DNA from 3 places in the Pseudomonas sp. Marseille-P9899 genome. Region 2 is predicted to be linked to each of the others. Evidence: riboswitches for the same ligand, from Rfam matches in the RefSeq annotation. Region 2 holds a riboswitch; each other region holds the start of a gene.
What was found. Region 2 has a riboswitch for cobalamin ahead of HWV67_RS08880 (TonB-dependent receptor). Riboswitches for the same ligand answer to the same signal wherever they lie in the genome.

Region 1: another riboswitch for cobalamin. It lies ahead of cobO (cob(I)yrinic acid a,c-diamide adenosyltransferase); the one in region 2 lies ahead of HWV67_RS08880 (TonB-dependent receptor).
Region 3: another riboswitch for cobalamin. It lies ahead of cobW (cobalamin biosynthesis protein CobW); the one in region 2 lies ahead of HWV67_RS08880 (TonB-dependent receptor).

What each region holds. Positions count from the first base shown of each region.
Region 1 covers NZ_CAESCG010000003.1:815,191-824,885, reverse strand. The annotation lists gene cobT (nicotinate-nucleotide--dimethylbenzimidazole phosphoribosyltransferase) at 1-4, opposite strand, end outside; gene cobU (bifunctional adenosylcobinamide kinase/adenosylcobinamide-phosphate guanylyltransferase) at 1-522, opposite strand; gene HWV67_RS19495 (cobyric acid synthase) at 524-1,978, opposite strand; gene cobD (threonine-phosphate decarboxylase CobD) at 1,975-2,967, opposite strand; gene cbiB (adenosylcobinamide-phosphate synthase CbiB) at 2,960-3,868, opposite strand; gene bluB (5,6-dimethylbenzimidazole synthase) at 3,865-4,515, opposite strand; gene HWV67_RS19475 (cobyrinate a,c-diamide synthase) at 4,512-5,807, opposite strand; gene cobO (cob(I)yrinic acid a,c-diamide adenosyltransferase) at 5,804-6,415, opposite strand; cobalamin riboswitch at 6,561-6,780, opposite strand; gene HWV67_RS19465 (hypothetical protein) at 6,932-7,510, shown strand; gene HWV67_RS19460 (PQQ-dependent sugar dehydrogenase) at 7,608-8,924, shown strand; gene HWV67_RS19455 (O-methyltransferase) at 8,931-9,581, opposite strand; gene HWV67_RS19450 (C40 family peptidase) at 9,599-9,695, opposite strand, start outside.
Region 2 covers NZ_CAESCG010000001.1:2,066,673-2,076,367, reverse strand. The annotation lists gene thrC (threonine synthase) at 1-858, shown strand, start outside; gene HWV67_RS08895 (Lrp/AsnC family transcriptional regulator) at 855-1,292, shown strand; gene HWV67_RS08890 (homoserine dehydrogenase) at 2,213-3,253, shown strand; gene HWV67_RS08885 (aldehyde dehydrogenase family protein) at 3,266-4,684, shown strand; cobalamin riboswitch at 5,071-5,276, shown strand; gene HWV67_RS08880 (TonB-dependent receptor) at 5,385-7,523, shown strand; gene HWV67_RS08875 (ABC transporter ATP-binding protein) at 7,559-8,344, shown strand; gene HWV67_RS08870 (ABC transporter substrate-binding protein) at 8,341-9,309, shown strand; gene HWV67_RS08865 (FecCD family ABC transporter permease) at 9,306-9,695, shown strand, end outside.
Region 3 covers NZ_CAESCG010000001.1:1,002,713-1,012,407, reverse strand. The annotation lists gene HWV67_RS04555 (vWA domain-containing protein) at 1-537, opposite strand, end outside; gene HWV67_RS04550 (ATP-binding protein) at 633-1,643, opposite strand; partial or broken gene cobN (cobaltochelatase subunit CobN) at 1,645-5,402, opposite strand; gene cobW (cobalamin biosynthesis protein CobW) at 5,406-6,479, opposite strand; cobalamin riboswitch at 6,576-6,784, opposite strand; cobalamin riboswitch at 6,841-7,027, shown strand; gene HWV67_RS04535 (CbtB domain-containing protein) at 7,127-7,309, shown strand; gene HWV67_RS04530 (CbtA family protein) at 7,321-8,013, shown strand; gene HWV67_RS04525 (cobalamin biosynthesis protein) at 8,013-8,438, shown strand; gene cobM (precorrin-4 C(11)-methyltransferase) at 8,467-9,213, shown strand; gene HWV67_RS04515 (DUF1272 domain-containing protein) at 9,284-9,529, shown strand; gene HWV67_RS04510 (hypothetical protein) at 9,565-9,695, opposite strand, start outside.

The DNA of each region.
Region 1 (9,695 bases), on a different contig from region 2:
TCATGATTCGGCTCCTTTGAGGAAAAGCGGCAGGCCCGCGACAGTCAGCACCACGCGCTGGCAACGTTCGGCGATGGCTTGATGCAACCAGCCGGCTTCATCGACGTAACGCCGGGTCAGCTCGCCCATGGGCACCACGCCGAGGCCGGTTTCGTTGCTGACCAGGATGATCTCGCCCGGCAGCGTCGGCAGGCAGGCCAACAGCGCGTCGCGCTCGGCGGCCAGGCGCTGCGGGTTTTCGAGCATCAGCAGGTTGGTCAGCCACAGGGTCAGGCAGTCCACCAGCAGGCAACGGTCGCTGGCGGCTTCGGCCTGGAGGACCCGGGCCAGGGCCACGGGTTCTTCGATCAGGGCCCATTCGGCGGGGCGGCGCTCGCGGTGCAGTTGCACCCGGGCGTTCATTTCGCCGTCGAGCGGTTCGCTGGTGGCGATGTAGGTCACCGCCAGGCCGCTGTCCACGGCGCGCTGTTCGGCGAGGCGGCTCTTGCCCGAGCGGGCGCCACCGAGAATCAGGTTGAGCATGTCAGTCGAGCCCACAGAGTTGACGGAGCCGGACGCAATCCAGGTGCGTATCCACCAGATCGGCCAGGCGTTCGATATCGCGTTCGCGCAGGGCGTGATAGTCGACCCGCTGGACCTCGCTCAGCCCGGCCCAGCGCAGCAACGCGGCGCAAGAGTCCGGCGCTTCGAACAGGCCGTGCAAGTAAGTGGCGAGGATCTGCCCGTCGGCGCTGATGGCACCGTCGCGACGGCCATCGGCCAGGTGCACCGCCGGACGGCCCAGGGCCGCGCCGCTGGTCACGCCAGCATGAATCTCGTAACCGCTGATCGCCGCCTGCTCCAGCTCAAGGACGCCGCTGACATTGCGCAGTTGCTTGTGGGTTTCCAGCACCGTGGCGTAGTCCAGCAGGCCCAGGCCCGGACTGCTGCCTGCGGCGCCTTCCAGACCCAGCGGATCATGTACCTCGCGCCCGAGCATCTGCAGGCCGCCGCAAATCCCCAGAACCTTGCCGCCATAGCGCAGATGGCGGGCGATGGCCTGTTCCCAGCCGCGCTCGCGAAGTTGCGCGAGGTCGCCGCGCACGCTTTTGGAGCCGGGCAGGATGATCAGGTCGGCGGGCGGAATCGGCTGGCCCGGGCCGATGAATTGCAGGTCCACTTGCGGGTGCAGGCGCAGCGGATCGAAATCGGTGTGGTTACTGATGCGCGGCAGCACCGGCACGATCACCTTGAGCACCTGCGCGACCTTGTCGCCCTGGCGCCGATCGAGGCCGTCCTCGGCTTCCAGGTGCAGGTCGGTGACGTAGGGCAGCACGCCGAGCACCGGTTTGCCGGTGCGCGCTTCGAGCCAGTCCAGGCCCGGCTGCAACAGGGCGATGTCGCCACGGAAACGGTTGATGACGAAACCCTTGACCCGCGCCTGCTCGCTCGGCGACAGCAACTCCAGCGTGCCGACCAGATGGGCGAACACGCCGCCGCGGTTGATATCGGCGATCAGGATCACCGGGCAGTCCACCGCCTCGGCGAAGCCCATGTTGGCGATATCCCCCGCACGCAGGTTGATCTCGGCCGGCGAGCCGGCGCCTTCCACCATCACCACCGGCCAGGCGGCGCTGAGGCGTTGGTGCGAAGCCAGTACCGCCTGCATGGCGATGGCTTTGTAGTCGTGATAGGCCACCGCGTTCATGCTGGTGACCGCACGGCCATGGATGATGACCTGGGCACCGGTGTCGCTGTTGGGCTTGAGCAGCACCGGGTTCATGTCGGTGTGCGGTTCCAGACCCGCGGCCTGGGCCTGGACGGCCTGGGCGCGACCGATCTCGCCACCGTCGGCGGTCACCGCACTGTTCAGCGCCATGTTCTGCGGCTTGAACGGCACCACGCCGACGCCCTGGCGTTTCAGCCAGCGGCACAGCGCGGTCACCAGCGTGCTTTTGCCGGCATCGGAGGTGGTGCCTTGCACCATCAGGGTGGTCATGGCGTTTCCTTGCGGTAGTCGTCCAGCGCCACGGCCAGCCGCTGCCAGTCGGCGTCCTCGGCGGGCAGGCCGAAGCGCAGGCTCGGCGGATGATCGAACAGGCGCAGGAGAATGCCGCGCCGGGCCATGAAGTCGTGAATCGCGGCGGCCTGGTCATGGCGCAGGTACTGGAACAGGTCGCAGCCGCCGGCGGGCGTGAGCCCGGCGCTGTCCAGCAGCGCGGCGAGACGGGTGCTGGCGGCGGCGCAGCGTTCGGTCTGCTGGCGCTGGCTGGCCAGATCAGTGAAACAGGCCTGGGCCAGCACCCGGGTCGGGCCGCTGACAGACCACGGCCCCAGCTCTTCGGCCAGCGCACGCAGCAGCAACGGCTCGGCCAGCACACAGCCAAGGCGGACCCCGGCCAGGCCGAAGAACTTGCCGAACGAACGCAGAACGATCAGGCCCTCGCGCGCGCTGTGGGCGGCGATGCTGTGCGCCGGCGTGTTGTCCATGAAGGCTTCGTCCACCAGCAGCCAGCCGCCGTGGCGCGACAGGCGCTGATGCCAGTCGAGCAAGGTGTCCGCCGGCAGCAGGCGGCCCGTAGGATTGTTGGGGTTGACCACCACCAGCACGTCGAGGTGGTCGAGTTGCCCGGCGAGTTGCTCCTCGCTCAATTCCAGCACGTGATGCCCGGCACGGCGCCAGCCTTCGGCATGCTCGGCATAGCACGGCGAGAGCACGCCGACGGTGCCGCGCGGGCGCAAGCGCGGCAGCGCCTGGATCGCCGCCTGCGAGCCGGCTACCGGCAGCAGGTGCGAGACGCCGTAATACCCGGCTGCGGCCTGCTCCAGGCCATCATCGGTTTCAGGCAGTCGCGCCCAGGCGCGCAATGGAATCTCGGGGATGGGGAAAGACCAGGGCGCTATGCCGCTGGACAGGTCCAGCCAGTCCTCGCGGGCGATGCCGTAGTGCTCGATCGCCCGCAGCAGGCGGCCACCGTGTTCAAGCATAGAATTCGGCTCCCAGGCACAGCAGCAACAGCCACAACCAGACGCCCTGACACACCAGCCGCCAGCCGCGCTCGATGGAGCCGGCGTCGGCCGCCGGGCCTTCGCCCAGGCGGGCGCGCTCGTGCAACTCACCGTGGTAGACCGCCGGCCCACCCAGCTCGACGCCAAGGGCACCGGCCCCAGCCGCCATCACCGGGCCGGCGTTGGGGCTGTCCCATTGCGGCGCCTGCTGGCGCCAGCACTTCAGCGCCAGGCGGGTCTTGCCGAGCAGCGCGTAGGTTAGCGCCACCAGCCGCGCCGGCAGGTAATTGAGCACGTCGTCGATACGCGCCGCGGCCCAGCCGAAGCGCTCGAAGCGTTCGTTGCGGTAACCCCACATGGCATCCAGCGTATTGCTCAGACGATAGAGCACCACCCCCGGCGCGCCAGCAACGACAAACCAGAACAACGCGGCGAACACCGCGTCGCTGCCGTTTTCCAGCACCGACTCGGTCGCGGCGCGGGCCACGGCGGTTTCGTCCAGCTCGGAAGTCTGCCGGCTGACCAGATAACCCACGCGCTGACGCGCTTCGTCCAGGTTGCCAGCGCGCAGGGCATCGGCCACCGGCTGCACATGCTCACCGAGGCTGCGCAGACCGAGGGCGCAGTACAACGCGAGGATCTCCACCAGCCAGCCGATGTACGGCAGCCAGGACAAGGCCGTGGCCAGCAGCGTCAATGGCACCACCGCGAGAACCCAGGCGGTGACGCCATGGCTGCGCCAGCCGCGCCCGCCCGCGTTGAAACGCTGTTCCAGGCGCCCGGCCATGTTGCCGAACGCCACCAGCGGATGCCAGCGCCGCGGTTCGCCCAGCAGAGCGTCCAGCGCCACCCCGGCCACGGTCAGCAAGGCCACACTCATTCGGCTTCTCCCCATTGGTTTTCAAACAGCATGTCCGCCAGCGGTCGCGGCGTGGTCCAGCCTTCCAGCGCCAGCATCGGCGCCGGGTAAAATTCGTGCACCGGGCCCAGGCAGAGAATCGCCAGCGGCTTGGCGCCCACCGGCATGCCCAGCAGATCGGCCAGTGCCTGCGGATCGAACAGCGACACCCAGCCCATCCCCAGGCCTTCGGCGCGGGCCGCCAGCCACAGGTTCTGGATGGCGCAGGACAGCGAGGCGAGGTCCATTTCCGGCAAGGTGCGACGGCCGAAGATATGCGCCTCGCGCTTGTCCATCAGCGCGGCGACCAGCACTTCGGCGCAGTCGTTGATGCCTTCGACCTTGAGTTTCATGAACTCATCGGAGCGCTGCCCCAGCGCTTCGGCGGTGCGTATGCGCTCGTCCTCCACCAGCGCCTGAATGCGCTGGCGCAGGTCGCGGCGGGTAATGCGGATGAAGCGCCAGGGCTGCATCAAGCCGACGCTGGGCGCCTGGTGCGCCGCCTCCAGCAAACGGGCGAGCAACTCGGGCGCTACCTCGCCGCCGCTGAAATGACGCATGTCGCGGCGCTCGCCGATGGCGCGGTAGATCGCCGCGCGCTCGGCCTCGCTGTAGGCGTGTTCGCTCATGGTGCCAGCAGCGCCGCCGTCGCATCAGGGTTGGACGGGAAGTAGAAATGCACGTACGACGCGGTCAACCGGCCAAGGCGGTACACCGCTTCGGCGCCACGTCCGCCGTTGGGGCTCTGGCCGCGGGCGATGGGTTCCAGTTCGGTGCTGGTCAGCGAATGGTGGTAGGTGTGCCCGCGCAGGGTGCCTTCCGGCAGTTCCACCGCTTGCAGGGCCAGCGCGGCAAGGCGCTTCTGCATCACCGCTTCGCCGGACAGCAGCCCGGCCAGCTCGGCACGCTCGCCGACGACATCGGTCAGCGCATCGAGCAGGAAGAGCATGCCCCCGCACTCGGCCAGCAACGGCTTGCCCGCCTGATGGTGGGCGCGGATGGCCGCCAGCATCGGCGCGTTCGCGGCGAGGGTGTGGTGGTGCAGTTCCGGGTAGCCGCCGGGCAGGTACAGGCTGTCGGCCGGCGGGATTTCGCGGTCGTGGACCGGCGAGAAGAAACTCAGCTCAGCACCCATCGCCCGCAGCAGCTCAAGGTTGGCGCCGTAGGTGAAGGCGAACGCTTCGTCGCGGGCCACGGCAATGCGCACGCCCTCAAGACGACGCTCGATGCTGCGCGGCGCCGGCCCGCTGAACGCCACCGGCGGCGGTAAGGCCGACTGGCAACTGTCGCCCAGCGCCTTGGCGGCGGCATCGAGGCGGTGGTCGAGGTCGGTCAGTTCGCTGGCCTGGACCAGCCCGAGGTGGCGACTCGGCAGTTCGATGCCGGTCTCCCGCGACAGCCCGCCGTACCAGCGCAGCCCTTCGGTCAGGCTGCCTTCAAGCAGCTGCGCGTGGCGCAGCGAGCCGACCCGGTTGGCCAGCACCCCGGCGAACGGCAGGTCGGGCTGGTAACGCGCCAGGCCGAGGGCCAGAGCGCCGAAAGTCTGGGCCATGGCCGTGCCGTCGATCACCGCCAGCACCGGCACGCCGAAATGCCGCGCCAGGTCGGCGCTGGACGGCGTGCCGTCGAACAGCCCCATGACGCCTTCGATCAGGATCAGGTCGGCCTCGGCCGCCGCTTCCCAGAGCAGGCGCCGGCTTTCCTCGGCGCCGACCATCCACAGGTCGAGCTGGTACACCGGCGCGCCGCTGGCACGTTCGAGAATCATCGGGTCGAGGAAATCCGGGCCGCACTTGAAGACCCGGACCTTGCGCCCCTGGTTACGGTGCAGACGGGCCAGGGCCGCGGTGACGGTGGTCTTGCCCTGACCGGAAGCCGGCGCGGCGATCAGTACCGCCGGGCAATGCCGGGTGTCGCTCATAGTTCGACGCCCTTCTGGGCACGGATGCCGGCCTGGAAGGCGTGTTTGATCATGCCCATTTCGGTGACGGTGTCGGCCAGTTCGATCATCTCGTCCTTGGCGCCGCGGCCGGTCACGATCACGTGCTGCATCGGCGGGCGGGCCTGCAGGTCGGACAGCACCTGTTCGAGGTCGAGGTAACCGTGCTTGAGGGCGATGTTCAGCTCATCGAGCACCACGAAGCCGATGCTCGGGTCTTGCAGCAGTTGCCGGGACACCGCCCAGGCGGCTTCGGCGGCGGCGATGTCGCGCTGGCGGTCCTGGGTTTCCCAGGTGAAGCCCTCGCCCATCACGTGATAGCGCACTTCTTCAGGGAAGCGGCGGAAGAACAGCTCTTCGCCCGTGGCGTTGCGCCCCTTGATGAACTGCACCACGCCGCACTGCATGCCGTGGCCGAGAGCCCGGGCGAGCATGCCGAAGGCCGAGCTGCTTTTGCCCTTGCCATTGCCGCTGAGTACCAGCAACAGGCCGCATTCATTTGGGGAGTTGGCGATGCGCTCGTCGATCACCGCCTTTTTGCGCAGCATGCGCGCCAGGTGGCGTTCGTCACGTTCGGTGGATTCGGTCATCGGGATCTCCGCGGGCCACTGTCGGCGCGGCTTGTCCGCTGGAGCGACAAGGCTGGGGGCAACGACAGATGAAGGGGTGGTGGCACACGGAACGCGCAGGAGTCGGGCGGCAAGACCCGAAAAACCGCGCATCACCCTCCGTGATGCCGTTGACTGTTTGCAGGCCGGTCTCCGGGCTCATGAGCGGATTTCAGATCCTGGCCGGGCGCCTTCCCGGGTGACGACACCCAGTGGCCATGCGCAGCCTTGACTCATTTACCGTTGCGGGGGCAGCGCCGGAATCGCACGTCTGGCGTGCTCACCGGCTTCCCTGTTTCACCCTGTCGGCCGGCGGGCCACAGAGCACCTGAAACAAGCCGCAAAGGTTAGAGGGTTGGACCCGGAGCGTCAATGAAAGGCGCCCGGTACGAGGCGACCGATGGCGTTTCTGTCGTCTTGTGCAACACTCAGTCGAGTGATATCAAAGTGCCACGGTTTTCCGCTGTACTCGTACAACAATTACGAAAGGAGAGCAGCATGCAAGGCCTGATCATCAACAATCCTCGCCTGGAATTCCTGCGCCCGGCGCTGGAGCGTTGGGGCGAATGCATCGAACGCTTCAACCAGACCCTCGGCGACAACGAAGGACCTTACTGGCAAGGGCTCCAGGGCAACCTCGGGATCCTCTCGGCAGCCATCTGGCAAGCCGAGCTGGTCACCCTTCAGGATTTCCAGAGCAAGAAACAGCGCGACGAAGGCGAACGCGGTGCCCGCTGCGACTTGCTGATCGCCAGCCGCGATGAATCGGCGTACCTGCATGCCAGCCAGCGCTGGCCGAAGGTCGGCCGGCTGGACCTGAGCCCGGCCTTGCAGGAAGTCAGCGCCAGCGCGCGCAATGTCGCCTACCCGAGCCAGTTGAAGATCGCCGCGCTGTTCGCCAGCCCGTGCAAACTGGGCCAGCATGCCAGCCCCGAAGAATTGCAGGACCTGGTCGACGACCTGCAAAAACACAACGCCTGCGTTATTGCCTGGTGTTTCCCGTATGGCTATCGAAAGCTGCACGACGAGTTCGGCCAGTACTATCCCGGGGTTGCCCTGCTGTTGAAGCAGGCCTGAGGATTGCCGGGGTCGCCTTGCGGCCCCGGCGATTGAACCTCCCTCCTCCGATCCGCCTCTGACTCCTTGTAAGGACCCGTTCCCCGAGGAGTCGCTCATGTCTTCACTACGCATCGCCCTGCTACTGGCCATCACCACCGGACTGAGCGCCTGCGGTGAAACCGCCCGGCTCCAGGTCACCGACGGCAGCGGCCCGACCCCGCAATTGCCGGAACCGAACAAGACGCTGATCCCCACCGTCAACATCGCCCCTGCGGTCGGCTGGCCGAAAGGCGCCAAGCCCGTCGCGGCGCCCGGCACCCAGGTGGCGGCTTTCGCCAGCGGCCTGGACCATCCGCGCTGGCTGTACGTGTTGCCCAACGGCGACGTGCTGGTGGCGGAAACCAACGCCCCGCCAAAACCCGAGGACGGCAAGGGCATCAAGGGCTGGGTGATGAACAAGGTCATGGCCCGCGCGGGTGCTGCCGTCCCCAGCGCCAATCGCATCAGCCTGCTGCGCGATACCGACGGCGACGGCATCGCCGAAACCCGCACGCTCTTCCTGATAAACCTCAACTCCCCGTTCGGCATGACCCTCGTGGGCAACGACCTCTATGTGGCCGACACCGATCGCCTGCTGCGCTTCAAATACGAAACCGGCGCCACCGTGATCAACACGCCCGGCGAAGTCGTCGCCGAGCTGCCCGGCGGCCCGCTGAACCACCACTGGACCAAGAACGTGATTGCCAGCCGCGACGGCAAGAAGCTCTACGTCACCGTCGGCTCCAACAGCAACGTCGCCGAGAACGGCCTGGACAAGGAAGAAGGCCGCGCGGCGATCTGGGAAATCGACCCGGCCACCGGCAGCCACCGAATCTTCGCCTCAGGCCTGCGCAACCCCAACGGCCTGGCCTGGGAACCGCGCAGCGGGCAACTGTGGACGGCGGTGAACGAGCGTGACGAAATCGGCAGCGATCTGGTGCCGGACTACATCACCTCGGTGCGCGACGGCGGTTTCTATGGCTGGCCGTTCAGCTATTACGGGCAACATGTGGATGTGCGCGTGCAACCGCAGGACCCGAGCCTGGTGGCCAAGGCCATCGCCCCGGACTACGCGGTCGGCCCACATACCGCGTCTCTGGGCCTGACCTTCGCTGAGCCCGGCGTCCTGCCGCCGCCGTTCGACCAGGGCGCGTTCATCGGCCAGCACGGCTCCTGGAACCGCAAGCCGCACAGTGGCTACAAAGTGCTGTTCGTGCCGTTCAGTACCACGGGCAAACCAGCGGGCAAACCGATCGATCTGCTCACCGGCTTCCTCAATGACGACGGCAAGGCCATGGGCCGGCCGGTGGGGGTGATCAACGATCAGCGCGGCGGGCTGCTGGTGGCCGACGACGTGGGCAATGTGATCTGGCGGGTCAGCAAGGCGCCTTGAGGACGTTCAGCGCTTGCGACACAGCGTCAGGCCGTCACCCAGCGGCAGCAGCGACAAATCCACCCGCACATCGTCACGCAGCGCCAGGTTCAAGGCCTGGATGGCACGGGTGTCGTCGCTGTCGGGCTGCGCCTGCAGCACCCGGCCGCTCCACAAGGTGTTGTCGAACAGCACGACGCCGCCCTGGCGCAGCAGGCGCAGGGCTTCTTCGAGGTAGCGTGGATAGTTGGCCTTGTCGGCATCGATGAAGATCAAGTCGAACGCGCCGTCCGCCAGCGTCGCCAGGGTGTCCAACGCCGGACCAGGGCGCAGCTCGATACGGCTTTCCACGCCCGCCTCCCGCCAGTAGCGGCGAGCGATGTCGTGGTAGTCGCCCGGCAGGTCGCAGCACAGCAATTCGCCCTCCGCTGGCAGGGCTTCGGCCATGCACAACGCGCTGTAACCGGTGAAGGTGCCCACCTCGATCAATTTGCGCGCACCGCTCAATCGCACCAGCAGCGCCAGCAACTGACCCTGTTCGGGGGCTACCTGCCAATTGGAGTTCGGCCGCGCGGCGGTTTCAGCACGAAGGCGCGTGAGCAACGGCGTCTCGCGCAGGGAAACGCGCCGGAGGTAATCGTAGAGGGCGTCGTCGAGGTAAAGCGTCTGACCGGTCATCGCTTACCTCGGCGGAATCAGGGGTTGTGCGCCAGATGGTTGCCTTGCAACACGCGCTTGGCGTTGAGGTAGGACTTTTGCCAGTAGTTGTTCGACAGATAGTCCAGCCGCACC
Region 2 (9,695 bases):
CTGGCGGCTGACCCTGAACGTGTCCTGCTGATCCCCGTGGAAGGCAGTTTCGATGACTGCCAGACCCTGGTCGCGCGGCTGTTTCGTGCCTGGCCGCTGGAGGGCGTGATTCCGGTCTGCTTCAACTCCACCAACTGGGTCGGCGTGCTGGCCCAGATCGTTTTTTACTTCCATGCCGCGTTGCAGTTGGGCGGTGGCACCCGGCCTGTCGGCTTCAGCGTGCCCGCCGCGAGCTTTGCCGAGATCTACGCCGGCTTCGTCGCGCAGAAAATGGGCCTGCCGATCAATCAGGTGATCGTCTCGACCAACAGCAACGACGCGCTCCACCGCTTCCTCCACCGCAATCGATACGCCACCCACGCCAGCCAGCGCACCCTGGCGCCGGCCATGGATTTTTCCCTGTATTCGAATCTGGAGCGCTTTATCTGGGAGCTGTATGGGCGCAGTGCTGGTTGCGTCCGGACGTTGATGGAGCATTTCGAAGCCTGTGGCGAACTGAGCATCGGCAACCCGCAGTGGCTTCAGGCGCGGGTGTTGTTCGACTCCTATGCGGTGGAGGAGGCCGAGGTGCGCCGCGAGGTCATCCGCCTGCGCGAGGACACCGGCGCCATTGTCGATCCGCATACGGCGGTTGGCGCGCTGGCCGGGCGCATGCATCGCCGTAGCCTGGGCGCGCCGATGGTCACGCTTGGCCAGATCGCACCGGAAAAATCCGCCGCGCTGCTGGCGCAACTGGGTGTCTGGGACGGCGAGGTGGTGCCGCCGCCAGCGTTGGCAGACGAGCCGCCGGCCCTTCAGCGTGGCGATCTGGACGGTCTGTGCCAGGCGCTGCGGGCTGCGCAGGCGAGGGCGCTATGAAGCGCATTCTGGACCCTCTGGACGAGCGCATCCTCGCCGAGCTGACCGCCAATGCGCGGATCGCTCATGCGGAGCTGGGGGCCAAGGTCAACCTGTCGCGCAATGCGGTGCGCCAGCGCGTCGAACGGCTTGAGCGCGATGGCGCGATCCAGGGCTATACCGTGCGGCTGGGCAACGCTCGCCGGCCTTCGTCGCTGATCAGCGCGGCGATTTTCGTATACCGCTACGACCGCATGCGCGGCGACGATGTGCTGGCCAAACTGGGCACCATTCCCGAGGTGGTCCAGTGCGAGGTGCTCAGTGGCGAGTTCGACCTGATGCTGCGGGTCAACGCGGCGAGCCCCGAGCGGGTTCACGCGGTCTGGAAAGAAATCGCGGCCATGCCCGGCGTGGAAAACACCGTGACCTCGTTTGTTCTTTCTGCTGTTTTCTGAAGTAGCCCTTCCGGCCAATGCCAGTCAGTTGAGCCCATCGCGACGGTTCGGCGTCCCGTAGGGCTACAAAGCAGATCCAATTATTAGGTTCTTCACGGAATGGTGGGGGGGCGTGGCTTTGGCTTGGGTGCTGTGAGCTTATCCATTCGATGTGGCGAGGCTGCCGGCCCCTTCCGCCTTTACGGCGTCCTACTTTTTTCTTGGAAAAAGTAGGCAAAACCGCTCGCTCCCACATCCGGCCCTACGCTGCGCTCCGGGTCCCCTCGCTACGGCGCCTTTCGGGGCCACGCGGCCTACGACTTGCTTCGCAAGTCTACATCTCGCGTCTTCGGCTAACGCCGAAGGGTGCTGCGCACCTGCCCCTACAGGCACCTCCGCTCGGCCTCCTGAAGTCGCGAAGTTACGGGCGGCGCCTGTACTGACGGATCTTCGAAATCAGAATCTGATGAAACCACCGACTTGCTCTCGATCTTGCTTCTGCTCTTAGTGCGCGCAAGTCCAGACGCCACAAGGTGCGACGTCAGGAGGCCGAGTGGAGGTGTCTGAAGGGGCAGGTGCGCAGCACCCTTCGGCGTAGCCGAAGACGCGAGATGTAGACTTGCGCAGCAAGTCGTAGGCCGCGTGGCCCCGTAAGACACCGGAGGGAGGGGACCCGGAGCGCAGCGTAGGGCCGTATGCAGGAGCCAGCGGTTTTCGTCCATTTTGCCAAGACAAAAGGACCCGCCGTAAAGGCGGAAGGGGCCGGCAGCCTCGCCACATCGACTGGATAAGCCCACGGCACCTAAGCCCAAAAATCAGCGTCCCACCATCTCTTTCCACTGTGCAAATCGCTCAACAAATACAGCGTTTTGCCGTATTCAAGTGCCCTGGCCCGACTCGTACGCTGATGCCATCAAACAACAGCAAAGAGGAATGCCTTCGTGACTGAATACAACATTGCCCTGGTCGGCTTCGGTGGTGTGAACCGTGGCCTGGCCCAGTTGATCGCAGAACGTAATGCCACCTGGAAGGCGGCCCTCGGTTTCAGCCTGAAGATCGTTGGCGTCACCGACCTGTTTCTCGGCTCGGTGGTCAACCGCAACGGCCTGGACGCCGCCGAGCTGGTCGCGCTGCCTGCCGAGAAGGGTGCGTTGGCACGGATCGCCGGCGGTACCGCCGAAGCCTTCAATGAAACGGTGATCAAGCAGTCCGGCGCCGACATCATTGCCGAGGCGACCTTCACCAACCCGGTCGACGGCGAGCCGGCAGCCACCTTCTGCCGCTGGGCGCTGGAAAGCGGCATTCATGTGGTCACCACCAACAAGGGCCCGATTGCCCTGCACGGTGCCGAGCTCAAGGCGCTGGCCCGTCGCAAGGGCCTGGCGTTCGAATACGAAGGCTCGGTGATGAGCGGAACGCCGGTGATCCGCCTGGCCCGGCAGGCCCTGGCCGGTGCGGAAATCCAAGGTTTCGAGGGCATCCTCAACGGCACTTCCAACTATGTGCTGACCCGGATGAAGGACGGCCTGGCATTCAGCGATGCGGTGGCCCAGGCGCAACAACTGGGCTACGCCGAAGCCGACCCGACCGCGGACGTCGAGGGCCATGACGTGCGCCTGAAAGTGGTGATCCTCGCCAACGAACTGCTGGACGCGCGGTTGAGTGTCAGCGATGTCGCCTGCTCGGGCATCAGTGGCATCAGCGCGGCGGACATCGTCAAGGCGCAGGCTACCGGGCAGTGCTGGAAACTGATCGGCGCCGCCAGCAAGGCGGCTGACGGTTCGGTTTCCGCCAGCGTCGAAGCGCGCTTGCTTCCGGTCGAGCACCCGCTGGCCGGCATCTCCGGCGCGGTCAACGCGATCTCGTTCAACACCGAACTGCTGGGCGCCGTCACGGTGTCCGGGCCAGGCGCCGGCCGGATCGAGACGGCGTTTGCCTTGCTCTCCGACATCATCGCCCTGCACACCACCGACCGACAGTAACGGGAGCCTTTCATGAGCGTATCTCGCATGACCAGTGTTCAATCCGTAGCCCCCAGCCACATCGAGGTGTTCAGCCCGTTCGATGGCCGTGTGGTCGGTCGCGTGCCCAACCTCGACGCTGCAGCGGTGCCGGGCCTGCTGGCGCGGGCGCGGGCGGGCGTCAGCGAAAGCGCGGCGTTGCCACGCCATCGCCGTGCGCGGATTCTCGAGGAGGCCGCGCGACTTGTGGAAGCCGACGCCGCGGCGTTCGCCAGCCTGATCGTGGCCGAAGCCGGGAAAACCCTGCGCCAGGCCGAGAAGGAAGTGAAGCGCTGTGTGAACACGCTGAAGCTGTCCGCCGAAGAAGCGCGGCGCAATGCCGGTGAAGTGGTGCCGTTCGAAGCCTATGAAGGTTCGGAGTCGCGCCAGGGCTGGTTCACCCGCGAGCCGCTGGGGCTGATCGTCGCGATCACGCCTTACAACGACCCGCTGAATCTGGTCGCGCACAAGCTGGGCCCGGCGATTGCCGGCGGTAACGCGGTGATCCTCAAACCGTCCGAGCTGGCGCCGTTGTCGGCGTTGAAACTGGTGGCGTGCCTGGTCCAGGCCGGCCTCCCGGACAGCGTGGTGACCACCGCCACCGGCGGCGTGGAACTGGGCCGGGCGCTGGTCGAACTGCGCGAGGTGCGGATGATTTCCTTCACCGGCGGCTTTGCCACCGGCGAATCCATCGCCCGCAGCGCCGGGCTGAAAAAGCTGGCGATGGACCTGGGCGGCAACGCGCCGGTGCTGGTGCTGGAAGACTGCGACCTCGGGCCGACCGTGGAGTCCTGTGTTTCGGGTGCCTTCTGGGCCGCCGGGCAGAACTGCATCGGTACCCAGCGGATCCTGGTGCACCGCGAGATTTATCCAGCGTTCCGCGAACAGTTCGTGGCGCAGTCGCGGGCCTTGAACCTGGGCGACCCGTCGCTTCGCGAAACGGATGTCGGGCCGATGGTCACCGAGCAGGCGGCCTGCCGTACCGAGCAACTGGTCGAGGACGCCGTGGTGGACGGCGCCAGGGTGCTTTGCGGTCATCGCCGCGAGGGCGCGCTGTACGCACCGACCGTGCTGGAACAGGTCAGCCACGGCAGCCGGATCTGGCAGCAGGAAGTGTTCGCGCCGGTGGTGATCCTCGAACCGTTCGACCACCTCGACGACGCCGTCGCCCTGGCCAACGCGCCGGAATACAGCCTGCACGCCGGCGTGTTCACCCGCGACCTGTCGACCGCGCTGAAGCTGGCGCGGCGCATCGAGGCCGGTGGCGTGATGATCAACGACTCGTCCGACTACCGCTTCGACGCCATGCCATTCGGCGGCTTCAAATACGGCAGCCTCGGCCGGGAAGGGGTGCGCTTCGCCTATGAAGACATGACGCAGCCAAAAGTGGTGTGCATCAACGAACTGGGCTGAGGCGATGCATCGGTGATTGCCGGTCCTGGGGTCCGGTATCTACACCTCTCGCAGGCAATCGCAAACCTTCAGCCACTTGCGATTCTGTGGGAGCGGATTCATCCGCGAAGGGCCGCGCAGCGGCCCTAAACCCATCCACCACCCTGTTCCTGCGTGGATTGGATCTCACCTTCAGGCATCCTGAAGGTCGACAGATATTCCGGATATAGACAGCCACCCCGTGCTGGATGGTTTTGGGGCCGCTATGCGACCCTTCGCGGATAAATCCGCTCCCACAAGTTCCGCGTCAAACCAGTATCTTTGCCGGTGAGATGTGTAGATGCCCATGCGGTCCGCGGGCCGGCCACCAACACCTGTGTCGTTGACCTTCCAACACTTTGATGGTCAGATGCGCGCCTGTTTCAGGTGTCCCATACCGTCGTGTATGGGGTGAAACGGGAAGCCGGTTCGTCACTTTGCTGATCAGTCCGGCGCTGCCCCCGCAACGGTATGCGAGCGAAACATTCGATACGCCACTGTGCCCCGTGCATGGGAAGGTGAATGTTTCATGACCCTCGCGAGCCCGGAGACCGGCCTGAAGCATTGTTTGGCAAACCCGCGGTGGGCGGGCGCAGGCCGGTTTCCGTGGGCTGTCGCGCCCGCGATTCCCTATGCGTTGTTCCCTCCGGGATTCTTTCATTCCTGCTTCAAGTGGAACGACATGTCCCGTAACTCCCTGTTCAACTCCTTCTCGGGCACGCTGCTGTGTGCCAGCCTCGCACCTTGCGTGTTTCTGTCCCTCCCGGCGCACGCCGCCGAAGACGACAAAGCCCTGTCCTTGCCGGCCACCGCCATCAACGAGGTCGCCGAGCAGAATCCCCAGCCTGACCTGCATACCGCGAGCACCAGCGGCTCGCGCCTGGGGCTGACGCCGCTGGAAACCCCGGCCAGTGTGACCAGCATCAGCGCCGAGCAGATCCTCAAGCGCAACAACGCCACGGTGCAGGACGCCGTGACCCGTTCCCCGGGCGTCACCTTCATCGGCACCCCCGGCAACGGCGGCACCGCGCTGTCGGCCCGCGGCTTCACCGGCCACAGCTCGACCATGCAGTTGTATGACGGCACCCGCCTGTATGTCGGCGCCGGCACCGTCACCTTCCCGGTGGACACCTGGGCGGTGGAACGCATCGATGTGCTGCGCGGCCCGGCTTCGGTGCTCTATGGCGAAGGCGCTACCGGTGCGGTGATCAACGTGGTGCCGAAGAAACCGTTCGAGGGCGAGATCCGCAATCACCTGCGCCTCGGCTATGGCTCGGACGACAAACGCCAGGCCGCGCTGGACAGCGGCGGCTCGCTGACCGATACCCTCAGCTACCGCTTCAACCTGAACCAGCAGGCGAGCAACGGCTGGGTTGATCGCGGCAACTCGGAAAGCATCGCCCTCAGCGGCTCGCTGCGCTGGCAGGCCACCGACGACCTGAGCTTCACCTTCAGCCATGACTACGTTGACCAGGAGCCGCAGCGCTACTTCGGTACGCCGCTGGTGGACGGGCATTTCCGCGAGTCGCTGCGCGACCACAACTACAACGTCGAGGACGCGACCGATCACTACAACGACCAGTCCACCCGGCTGGTCACGGACTGGACGATCAACGACAACCTCAGCGCCAGCAACCAGTTGTACTTCCTCAAGGCCCAGCGCCGCTGGCGCAATGCCGAGACTTACACCTGGCTGCCGGGTGACCTCGTGCGCCGCGACAGCTTCATCAGCATCAAGCAGACTCAGGAGCAGGTGGGCGACCGTCAGACCTTCACCCTGCAGCATTCGCTGTTCGGACTGGACAGCCGCACCGTGGTCGGCGCGGACTACAACTCGATCCGCTTCGTGCGCAAGCATGACTTCGACAACGTCTACAGCGACACCGTGCCGCTGGCCGGCTCGGGTGGCGGCGGCTATGTCAGCACCGACCCGTATCGCTCCCGCGACGCCAACCAGGCGAAGCAGTTCTCGCTGTTCGCCGAGAACCGTACCCAGCTCACCGAGCAGTTGTCGCTGATCACCGGCGTGCGCCGCGATCAGGTTCACCTCGACCGTACCGACGTGGCGACCGATACCCGCAGCGATCGCAGCCTGTCCGGCGGCAACTGGCGCGCCGGCCTGGTGTTCGCCGTCACCGAGGACCTTTCGCTGTACGGCCAGTACGCGACCAGCACCGAAGGCGTCAGCAACCTGCTGACCCTCTCGACCGCGCAGCAGCAATGGGACCTCAGCACCGCGAAACAGACTGAAGTGGGCATCAAGCAGCAGTTGCTCGATGGCCGTGGCGAATGGACCCTGGCCGCGTATCACATCGTCAAGAAGAAGCTGCTGAGCACTGATCCGGTCAACCCGACGATCCAGCAGCAGATCGGCCAGCAGTCCTCCGACGGCATCGAGGCCACCCTGGAACTGCGTCTGCCATACGACGTGCAGCTTTCGGCCAACGCCGCCTGGGTTCGCGCCGAGTACGACGAGTTCGCCAGCGGCAGCAACGACTTCAAGGGCAATCAACCGGTCAACGTGCCACGCCGTTCCGCCAACCTGTGGCTGAGCAAGGACTTCGCCGAGCGCTTCAGCGCGGGTGCGGGTGCGCGCTACGTGGACAGCCGTTATGGCGACAACGCCAACACGGTTGAAGTCCCGAGTTACACCGTGGTCGATGCCAACGTCGACTGGCACGTCCAGCCGGACCTGACCCTCGGCCTGCAACTGAACAACCTGTTCGATCGTCAGTACGCCACCACCACCGGCAACAACGGTCGGCAGTGGTACCTGGGCGAGCCGCGCTCGTTCTTCGTCACGGCTGACTACACCTTCTGACTGCCGCGCCCCGGGCGGGGGCGCACGGAGACTGAATGTCCTCACTCAGTATCGAGGGGCTGGCCTGGGCCGCCCCCGGCCGTGACCGCGATCCGCTCTGGCTGCTGCGGGATATCCACCTGCAGGTTGGCCAGGGCGAATTCGTCGGTCTGATCGGCCCCAACGGCAGCGGCAAGACCAGCCTGTTGCGCTGCGCCTACCGTGCCTATGAACCGGCCCTGGGCAGCGTGACGCTGGACGGCGAGAACCTGTGGCGGCGCACCCCGCGCTGGTGCGCACAGCGCATTGCCGTGGTGTTGCAGGAGTTTCCCCAGGAATTCGGCCTGACCGTTGCCGACGTCGTGGCCATGGGGCGTACCCCGCATCAAGGCCTGTTCGACGGTGACAGCGCGGACGATGCCGTGCAGGTGGCGCAGGCGCTGGAGCGGGTAGGGCTCACGGCGTGCGCGCTGCGCAGTTTTGCCAGCCTGTCCGGTGGCGAAAAACAGCGCGTGCTGCTGGCGAGGGCATTGGTGCAACAGCCTGGCCTGTTGATTCTCGACGAGCCGACCAACCACCTCGACCCGCGTTATCAGCTCGAGCTCCTGGGTCATCTGCGCAGCCTCGATCTGAGCGTCCTCGCCAGCTTTCATGACCTGAACCTGGCGGCGGCGTTTTGCGACCGGCTCTGCGTCATTGCCGAGGGCCGCATCGTTGCCAGCGGAACGCCGGCCGAGGTCCTGACCAGCGAGCTGCTGCATGAAGTTTTCGGTGTGCGAGCACTGGTCGACACCCACCCGCTGCACGCCTATCCGCGTATCACCTGGATCACTCAACCATGAACTATCGGTTACTTGCCGGCCTGATGCTGGCGTTGGCGGCGACGCCGTCGCTGGCCAGCGATTACCCCCTCACCGTGCGCAGTTGCGACCGCGACGTCACCTTGAACAAGGCGCCGCAACGGGTCGTGGTGCACGATGTGAATATGACCGGCATGCTCCTGCACCTGGGCGTGCGCGAGCGTCTGGCCGGCTACACTGGCTTTACCGCCACCAAGCACCGCGACCCCTGGATCAGCGAGGTGCTGCAAGGTGTGCCGCAGCTCGCCAGCCGTTATCCGTCCGTTGAAACGCTGCTGGCGGTGGACGCGGACCTGTTTTTCGCCGGCTGGAATTACGGCATGCGCATCGGTGGCCCGCTGACCCCGACGTCCCTCGCGGCGTTCGGCATTCCGGTCTATGAGCTCAGCGAATCCTGCTCATGGATCATGAAACAGCCGCGCGCCAGCCTGGATGACGTGTACCGCGACCTGACGAACCTGGGGCGAATCTTCTCCGTCGAAGTGCGGGCCCAGGCGCTGGTCGGCCAGATGCGCGAGCGTATCGACGCGGTCGCCAGCACCGTTCGGCAGGCGCCGGAAGCACCGCGGGTATTCCTCTACGACAGCGGTGAAGACCGGCCCACCACCTCGGGCCGCCTCGGCATGCCCCAGGCGCTGATCGACGCTGCCGGCGGACACAACATCATGGATGACGTCGCCGCCAGCTGGACCCAGGTGAACTGGGAAAGCGTGGTGGAGCGCGATCCGGAGGTTATCGCGATCGTCGACTACGGCCCGCTGAGCTGGCAGCAGAAACGTGATTTCCTGTTGCGCCATCCGGCGTTGCAAACGGTGCGGGCCATTCGCGAGCAGCGTTTTGTGGTGCTGACCTATCTGGAAGTCACACCGTCGGTAGAGAACGCCATCGCCATCGAAAAACTCGCCGCGGGCCTGCACCCCCGGCTGTTCGCGCAGGACTCGCACTGATGCTGATCCGAAGCCATGCCGCCTATCGCGGGCTGCTCGCGGCCTTGCTGCTGGTCATTCTGCTGTCCTGCGTGGTCGCGCTGGCGTTCGGGCCAGCGGTGATTCCGCTGGGCACCGTCTGGGGGATCGTTGGCCGGCAGGCCGGGCTTGAGCTGCCGGTGAGCTGGAGTGCGGGGCAGGAGCATATCGTCTGGCTGATCCGTGCGCCGCGGGTGCTGCTTGGCGCGCTGGTCGGCGCGGGCCTCGCGTTGGTCGGCACCGCGTTGCAGGCGGTGACCCGCAATCCGCTGGCGGATCCGCACCTGCTCGGCGTCAGCTCCGGCGCGGCGCTGGGGGCGGTGCTGGTGATCCTCTATCTCGGCGAATTCATCGGCATCTTCAGCCTG
Region 3 (9,695 bases), 1.1 Mb from region 2:
CCAATAATCGGCCTGAAGTTGTTCCGCAAGTCGCCGCGCACGGCCCAGGCGCACCGGCCCACTTTCCATATCGATCAGCACACTGGCACAAGGCAGCGGCGCCAGCGCCGCACTTTTGCTCAGGCGACCGTCGGTCAGCAGCAGGCAGCGCTGTTGCTCACCCGGGAACTGCCGTTGCCGGCGCAATAACCATTGCCGTGCCTCCTCCAGCGCCGCCAGCAACGGCGTACCGCCACCCGCCCCCAACCCCGCCAGCCACGGCTGTAATGCCGCGGAGGCTTTCAGCCCATGGCGCTGCCAGCGTGGCGCAGCGCCGCTGGCCGTGAGCAAGGCCAGGCGGGCACGGGCGCGGTACGCCTGATCGAAGAAGCTCGCCAACAACCCCTTGGCCCGGCTCAGCGCCTGATAACGGCGGGTCGAGGCCGAGGCATCGACAATCACCAGCCATAGCTCGGGACTGGCCGCACTGCGCTGACTCCAGCATAAATCGGCACGCTGCCTTGGCCGGCCCTTGAGCAGGGTCGCCGGCCAGGCCACCTTGCCCTGCCCGGCGCTGCGTCCACGGCCGCGCGGGCCCTGGTCGAGCCGGCCGGCCTTGGGCCTGGCATCCGCGGCGGCGCGGGCGCGGATGCTCAGGGCTTTTTTGGCCAGGCCGGCACCTCGCGCCGGGCACCCACCGCCACCGGCTGCGCCGGCATTTCACCCCACTGGCCGGCGCCTGTCGCGTCTTGTGCCGGGGGTTGCTGGCCGGTTTGCGGTGGTGGCGCCGGAGGCTGGCTGCTGCCGGCCTCCGGCTCGCGACGGCGATGGCGCAAGGCAAACTCGGCTACCGCGTCGATATCCTCGTCTTCAATAGCACTGGCGCCACGCCAGGCGGCATGGGCACGGGCCGCGCGCCACCAGACCAGATCAGCGCGCAGCCCATCCACGGCAGCGGCGAAGCAACGCGCGGTAATCAGCTCCAGCGAACGATCATCCAGCTCGATCGAGGCCAGACGCTGGCGCGCCGCCTGACAGCGCTGGCGCAGTTCGGTCTGGGCCGGCGCCCACTCGGCGCAGAACGCCGCCGGGTCAGTGTCGAAGGCCAGTCGGCGGCGCAGGATCTGCCCACGCGCCTCTGGCAGCGGCTGGCCGTGCAGGACGACATTGAAGCCGAAGCGATCGAGCAATTGCGGACGCAACTCGCCTTCTTCCGGGTTCATCGTGCCAATCAGCACGAAGCGCGCGCTGTGCCGGTGCGACAGGCCATCCCGCTCGATACGGTTGGTGCCGCTGGCGGCGACGTCCAGCAGCAGGTCCACCAGATGGTCCGGCAACAGGTTCACTTCATCGACGTACAACACGCCGCCATCGGCCTTGGCCAGCACGCCGGGGGAAAACTGCACCCGGCCCTGCCCCAGCGCGGCATCCAGATCGAGGGTGCCGACCAGGCGTTCTTCGGTGGCGCCCAGCGGCAACGTGACGAACGGCCCTTCACCGAGCAGGTCCGCCAGGCCACGGGCCAGGGTGCTCTTGGCCATGCCGCGCGGCCCCTCGATCAGCACGCCGCCGATCTTCGGGTCGATGGCCGTCAGGCACAGCGCCAGTTTCAGTTCCTCGGCGCCCACCACGGCGGCCAGGGGAAAGTGCACGGGTTCGGTCATTTCAAGTCTCTTCTTCGCCGTCCAGCAACTGTTCTTCGAGGGCTTCGCGGTATTCACCCGGCTCCTCCCAGAGCCCGCGCTGCTGGGCCTCGATCAGGCGCTCGGTGATATCGCGCAGCGCCTCGGGGTTGTGCTGGCGGATAAATTCGCGGGTCGCGGCGTCGAGCACATAGGCGTCGGCCAGCGATTGGTAATGGTGGTCATCGATCAGGTGCGTGGTGGCGTCGAAGGCGAACAGGTTATCCACCGTCGCCGCCAGTTCGAACGCGCCCTTGTAGCCGTGACGCTTGACCCCGTCGATCCACTTCGGATTCAGCGCTCGGGCACGGATCACCCGGTTCAGTTCTTCCTTGAGGGTGCGAATGCGCGGACGGTCCGGCTGGCTGTGGTCGCCGTGATAGCTGGCCACCGGCGCGCCGCCGAGGCTTTCCACCGCCGCGAGCATGCCGCCCTGGAACTGATAGTGGTCATTGGAATCGAGCAGGTCGTGCTCGTGGTTGTCCTGGTTCTGCAGCACCGCCTGCACCTGGCTCAGGCGCTTGGCGAAATGGCCGCGGGCCTCGGTGCCGTCGTCGGCGCCGCCATAGGCGTAGCCGCCGTGGTTCAGGTAGACCTCGGCAAGGTCCTCGCGGCTGTGCCAGAGGCGTCCGTCAATGGCGTTCTGCACCCCGGCGCCATAGGCCCCGGGCTTGGAGCCGAAGATCCGCCAGCCCGCCTGACGCCGCGCCTGCTCCTCGTCCAGCCCGCTGGCGAGCAATTCGGCGCGCTCGCTGCGCACCCGCGCCGCCAGCGGGTTGAGGTCATCCGGCTCGTCCAGCGCCGCCACCGCCTGTACCGCGGCATCGAACAGCTTGATCAGGTTGCCGAAGGCATCGCGGAAGAACCCCGAAACACGCAGGGTCACGTCCACCCGCGGCCGGTCCAGCAGGCTCACCGGCAGAATCTCGAAGTCATCGACGCGGTGACTGCCAGCGGCCCACACCGGGCGCACGCCCATCAGCCGGGCCCGGCGATATCGTCGCCGCCGGTGCGCATGGTCGCCGTGCCCCACACCGACAGGCCGAGCTGGCGGAGGTGGTCGCCGTGGTCTTGCAGGTGCCGTTCGAGAATCAGGTTGGCCGAGGCAAAACCCAGGCGCCAGGCGGTAGCCGTGGGCAGGTTGCGTACATCGACGGTGTAGAAATTGCGTCCGGTGGGGAGCACGTCCAGGCGCCCACGACTTGGTGCGCCACTCGGCCCGGCGGGGACGAAACGTCCGTCGAGGGCGGTCATTACACCGTGCATTTCGGCTTCGCCGCAGGCATCGAGTTGCGGCGCCACCTGGTCGCGAAGCGCGGCCAGCAAGGTCCGCACCTCGTCCCACTGAGGTTCGGCCGGCACGTCCGGCTCGCCGGCCAGCGTTTGTTCGATCAATTGCGCGCCCAGCCATTCCAGGCGTTCGCGGGTGTCGCCCTGGGTGCGCCACGGCGCTGTGTCGAGCGACGCCAGACGCTTCGGGCGCGGGCCGTCCCACGGCTGGCCAAGGTCGCAGTCCAGCGGATCGAAGCCCAGCGCCAGGGCTCGGGCCAGCACACGCGGCAGGCTGGCATTGGCGCCGCGGCCATCGCCACGGGCGACCCGCAGCAGGGCCTGCAAGGTGTCGATGCGCAGGCGCCCGCCGGGCGATTCGCCGAAGACGTGCAAGCCATCGCGGATCTGCGACTCCTTGAGGTCGCAGAGGTAGGTGTCCAGCCGCGGCAGCCAGACATTGGCGTCATCCAGCGCGCCGTCCAGTTGCAGCTCACGGTCGATATGGTTGTCGCGCACCAGTTGCAGGATCTCTTTCTGCAATTCGATGGCGCGACGCGGGTCCAGCAGTTGCGCTTCGTAGTACTCGTCGGCGAGCAGCTCAAGGTTGCGCAGCGGCCCGTAGGTTTCGGCGCGGGTCAGCGGTGGCATCAGGTGATCGATGATCACCGCCTGGGTGCGCCGCTTGGCCTGGGCGCCCTCGCCCGGGTCGTTGACGATAAAGGGATAGATATTCGGCAGCGGCCCGAGCAGCGCGTCCGGCCAGCATTGTTCGGAAAGGCCGACGCCCTTGCCCGGCAGCCATTCCAGGTTGCCGTGTTTGCCAACGTGGATCAGCGCATCGGCGGCGAAGGCGTGGCGCAGCCAGAAATAGAAGGCCAGGTAGCCGTGGGGCGGCACCAGGTCCGGGTCGTGGTAGACCGCGCTCGGATCAAGCTGGTAGCCCCGCGCCGGCTGAATGCCGACGAAAGTCAGGCCCAGGCGCAAGCCGGCAACCATCATCCGTCCGCCACGGAACATCGGGTCTTGCTGCGGCTCGCCCCAACGCTCGCGCACCGCCTGCTGATTGGCTTCGGGCAGTTGCGCGAACGCCGTCAGATAGTCATCCAGCGCCATGCTTTGCGCGCAGGGGCGTTGGTCGAGGCTGTCGAGGTCGTTGCTGACGCCGCCGAGCAGGTCGTGGATCAACGCGGTGCCGCTGTCCGGCAACTCGCCCACCGGATAATCCTGCTGCTTCAGCGCCCGCAGGATATTCAGCGCTGCCGCCGGGGTGTCGAGGCCGACGCCATTGCCGATACGGCCATCGCGGGTCGGGTAGTTGGCGAGAATCAACGCCACCCGCTTCTGCGGGTTGGGCAGCCGCGCCAGTTCGCACCAGCGCCGCGCCAGTTCGGCGACGAAATCCATGCGCTCGGGATGCGCGCGGTAGCAGACCACATCAGACTGGCTGCGCTCGCTGCGCCAGGCCAGGTCCTTGAAGCTGATGGGCCGGGTGATGATGCGCCCGTCCAGTTCCGGCAAGGCGATGTGCATCGCCAGGTCGCGGGCCCCCAGGCCCTGCTCGCTGGCTTGCCAGCCGGGTTCGTTGTCCTGGGCGCAGATCGCTTGCAGCACCGGGATGTCGCGGCGGAACGGACGCAGGTGCGGCTGTTCCGGACTGGACTGGGCAAAACCGGTGGTATTGAGGATCAGCGCCGCGTCGGTTTCGTCCAGCCAGGCCTCGACCTGGGCCAGGCAACCGGCCTCCTTGAGGCTGGCGACGGCGATCGGCAGCGGATTGAGCCCGGCGCCGATCAAACGCTCGCAGAACACGTCAACGAAGCCGGTGTTGGCCGCCTGCAGGTGCGAGCGATAGAACAGCAGCGACACCACCGGTTGCCCGGCACGCCAGTCGGCCCGCCAATCGGCGAGGTCCGCCTCGGCGTGATCCGGGTGATAAAGGCTGGTACGCGGCAGTTGCCGGGGCTCGTCCCAGGGGTAATCACGGCCCAGCCAGAGACTGGCCAGGCAGTTGAACAAATTCAGGGCATTGGCCTTGCCGCCCTGGCGCAGAAAGTGCCAGAGCCGCTCGGCTTGCTCGCCAGTAACCGTGCCCAGGCTGCTCAGCTCCGGGTCCGGGCGGTCGTCGCCCGGCACCAGAATCAGTTGCACACCGCGCTCGGCCAGAGCCACCAGTTGCTCGACGCCGTAACGCCAATAGCCGATGCCGCCATGCAGCGACACCAGGATGACCTTGGCGTGGCGCAGCACCTGATCGACATAAAGGTCGACCGAGGCGTGGTTCTGCACCTGCATCGGGTTGGCCAAGCGCAGACTGGGGTAGTCGTCCGGCAACTCGCGGGCGGTTTCCGCCAGCAGCGCCAGGTGCGAGTCACCGCTGCAAAGGATCACCAGCTCGGCGGGAGACTGCCCGAGGTCGGCAATGCTGTCGTCCGGCACGAAGCCGCCGGGCTGGGTCCGCAGCAGGTGCATGGATCAGGCGCCCAGGGCCGCGCGCAGACGAGCTTGCAGCGCCTCGGCGTCGAGTTCCTGACCGATCAGCACCAGGCGCGTGACCCGCGCTTCGTCAGTGCGCCAGGCGCGGTCGAAGTGCTTGTCGAAACGCGTGCCAACACCCTGGATCAGCAGGCGCATCGGCTTGCCGGGAATCGCCGCGAAACCCTTGACCCGCAGAATGCCGCTGTCCACCACCAACTGGGTCAGCGCGTCGAGCAGCAAGGCCTCGTCAGCTTCGGGCAGTTCCAGGGAGATGGAGTCGAAGGCGTCGTGGTCGTGATCGTCATGATCATCGCCATCGTCGTCGTGATGGCTGTCGTGGTGCGTGCGGCGGCCGTCGATATGCGCTTCGGACTCGGCGCCCAGGCCCAGCAGGACTTCCAGCGGCAGCACGCCTTTGCTGGCTTCGATCACCTTCACGGCAGGCGGCAGCTCTTCAGCCACTTCGGCGCGCACGGCGGCCAGGGCATCGGCAGCGATCAGGTCGGCCTTGTTGAGGACGACGAGGTCGGCGCTGGCCAGTTGGTCGGCGAACAGTTCGTGCAGCGGGGATTCGTGATCCAGGTTCGGGTCCAGCTTGCGCTGGGCATCGACCTGCTCAGGGAAGGCGGCGAAGGTGCCGGCCGCTACCGCCGGGCTGTCGACCACGGTGATCACCGCGTCAACGGTGCAGGCGTTGCGGATTTCCGGCCATTGGAAGGCTTGCACCAACGGCTTGGGCAGCGCCAGACCGCTGGTTTCGATCAGGATGTGGTCGAGGTCGCCACGGCGGGCGACCAGTTCACGCATGACCGGGAAGAATTCTTCCTGCACGGTGCAGCACAGGCAGCCGTTGGCCAGTTCGTAGACCCGGCCGCTGGCTTCTTCTTCGGTGCAGCCGATGCTGCACTGTTTGAGGATTTCGCCGTCGATGCCCAGCTCGCCGAATTCATTGACGATCACCGCAATGCGGCGGCCCTGGGCGTTGTCCAGCATGTGCCGCAGCAAGGTGGTTTTGCCCGAGCCGAGAAAGCCGGTAACGATGGTGACGGGGAGTTTGGCCAGTGTTTTCATGTCGGATGCCCTTGGCAGGATGGCGGGCATGCGGGACGGGAGCCGCAGGCCTGCAGCCTGGGCGCGTTCGCCACCGGATCACCCCGCCCGGTTGAAAGTCGGAAACTGAACGAGGCAGGTCTCCTGGCTCGCGCTGTGCCCCTCAAGGGCAGCATCGACGCCTTCCCGCCGGTTTGGCAGTGGCTGTGTCGATGAAGGCAGCGCTTACAGTTGCGGGGGCAGCCGCGGCCTGGCCTGAAAAAGGCGCACCGCGTTCCCGTCTTAGCTCCGGCCCTTGCCGGAGAACCTCGAACCGGCAAGGCTACGCAGTGCCCCGAAGCCGGTCAACCGCTGTATTGACGGATGTCAACGCGCGTGATTTCCTAGCGCGATTCGTTTGGGTGCCTTTTTGTTACAAGGTGAAACGGGAAACCGGTAAATTCCGGTGCTGCCCCCGCAACGGTAAGCGAGGAAAGCGTCAAGACCACTGTGCCTGCGGGCATGGGAAGGTGACGCCACGGCGAAATGCCCTCGCAAGCCCGGAGACCGGCCTGAACAACAGCATTGACCAAACCCGCGGTGGGCGGGCGACGTTGCAACCCCTGGGCGATTCCGGCCAGGGGTTCTTCGCGCTTGCCTGTTGCCGACAACACCAAGAGGAAAGCGCCATGCCGATCATCGCCAGTCACGCCATCGTCACTCCGACCACCCTCAGCCAGCGCATCGTCGCTGCCGTCAGCGCTTCGGTGCTGGGCCTGTGCCTGGTCTACTTCGCTGGCTTCTCGCACATCGAAGCGGTGCACAATGCCGCGCACGATACCCGTCACAGCGCCGCTTTCCCTTGCCACTGAGGCCTGCCCCAATGTTCATGCGCATCGCTCGCACTGCAGGCTTCGCCGGCCTGCTGGCCGCACTGCTGCTGACCCTGCTGCAAAGCTTCTGGGTCGCGCCGCTGATTCTCCAGGCGGAAACCTATGAAACCGCGGCCCCGGCCGTCCAGGAGCACGAACACGCCGACGCCGCCGCCGGCGCGGAACATCATCACGACGCCGAAGCCTGGTCGCCGGAAGATGGCTGGCAGCGCGTGCTGTCCACCACGGGCGGCAATCTGGTGGTCGCAGTCGGCTTTGCCCTGCTGCTCGCCGCCATGTACACCCTGCGTCGTCCAGGCCGCGTGACTACCGGCGCGCTGTGGGGCCTCGGTGGTTTCGCCGTGTTCTGCCTGGCGCCGAACCTGGGCCTGCCGCCGGAACTGCCGGGTACCGCCGCCGCCGACCTGGCCCTGCGTCAGTACTGGTGGATTGGCACCGCCGCAGCGACCGCCGTTGGCCTGGCGCTGATGGTGTTCGCCGGTAACTGGCTGCTCAAGGCCATGGGCCTGGTGCTGCTGGTGCTGCCGCATGTGATCGGCGCTCCGCAACCGGAAGTGCACGAAAGCCTGGCACCAGAAGCGCTGGAGTCGCAGTTCATCGTTGCTTCGCTGCTGACCAATGCGGCGTTCTGGGTCGCCCTCGGCCTGATCAGCGCCTGGCTGTATCGCCGCCAGGCTGCCTGATGCCCTTCCCGCCCGGCGCAACCCCGCTGTTCGCCGGGCTGGGCTGCCGCCGCGGCAGTCCGGCCGATAATCTGGCCGGGCTGCTACGGCGGACCTTGCAAGCCCATGACCTCCCTCTCGAAGCCCTCGCCGGCCTTGCCAGCATCGACCTCAAGTACGACGAACCCGGCTTGCTGCAACTGGCCGCGCACCTCGACCTGCCGCTGACCTTCTTCAGTGCCGCGCAACTGGCGCCCTTCGCCACCCGCCTCAGCCACCGCTCGCCGGTCGCCTTTCGCCACAGCGGCTGCCATGGCGTGGCCGAGAGCTGTGCCCTGGCGCTGGCCGAGCAAGTCAGCGGACAGCCCGCGCAACTGCGGGTCACCCGCATCGTCCACGACGACATGACCCTGGCATTGGCCTGGGCGCCGTCGTTTGGCGGATAATCCGCCCCCTCTCGTTCAAGGATTTGCCATGACCGTCTATTTCATCGGCGCCGGCCCCGGCGACCCGGAGCTGATCACCGTCAAGGGCCAGCGCCTGATCCGCCAGTGCCCGGTCATCATCTACGCCGGTTCCCTGGTCCCCGCCGCGGTGCTCGAAGGGCACCAGGCCGAGACCGTCATCAACAGCGCCGAGCTGCACCTGGAGCAGATCATCGCGGCGATCAGCGCCGCCCATGCCAAGGGCCAGGACGTGGCCCGGGTGCACAGTGGCGACCCCGCCCTGTACGGCGCCATCGGCGAGCAGATTCGTCATCTGCGTGAACTGGGCATTCCTTACCAGATCATCCCCGGCGTGACCGCCACCGCTGCCAGCGCCGCCCTGCTCGGCTGCGAGCTGACGCTGCCGGACATCGCCCAGAGCGTGATCCTCACCCGCTTCGCCGACAGCTCGCCCATGCCCGAAGGCGAAGCCCTCGCCAGCCTGGCCAGCCACAAGACAACCATGGCGATTCACCTCGGGGTGCGGCATCTGCCAAAGATCGTCGAGCAACTGCGCCCGCATTACGGCGGCGACTGCCCGATCGCCGTGGTCCACCGTGCCACCTGGCCGGATCAGGACTGGGTGTTGAGCACGCTGGACGACATCGTCGAGCAGACGGCACTTAAAGGTTTCCGCCGCACGGCGCTGATTCTGGTGGGCCGGGTGTTGGCCAGCGACAGTTTCAGTGAGTCCGCGCTGTACCGGGCGGGCCACGCGCATCTCTACCGTCCCTGAGCGCGCTATTGCATTGCCATCAGCGTTGCTTCAATTTAACGCTTCGGCATACCTCAAAGGACTACCTTCAATGCTTGAACTGCGCCCCTGCTGTGAATGCTGCTCCACCGATCTGCCAGGCGACAGCCGCGATGCCCTGATCTGTTCGTTCGAATGCACCTATTGCCGCAGCTGTGCGGAAGGTCAGTTGAAGGGCAAGTGCCCGAACTGCGGCGGCGAGTTGCAGCCAAGGCCTGCCAGGGTGGGCGAGAAGCTGGCGCGCAATCCGGCAACGACAGTGCGCACGGTGAAAGCCGAGGGTTGCCCGACTCATTGAAGAAAGGGCCTGCAATGCAGGCCCTTTTTTTATGGCTAATGCGGCTGCAGCTTGTTCTTGATCAGCCCGACGATAAACGTCAGCACCGCCCCACCAGCCCCGCCGCCCACCACGCTGCTGATGATCGCGGGCAAATCCAGGGTGCCTGCCGCGCCAGCCTGGGCCA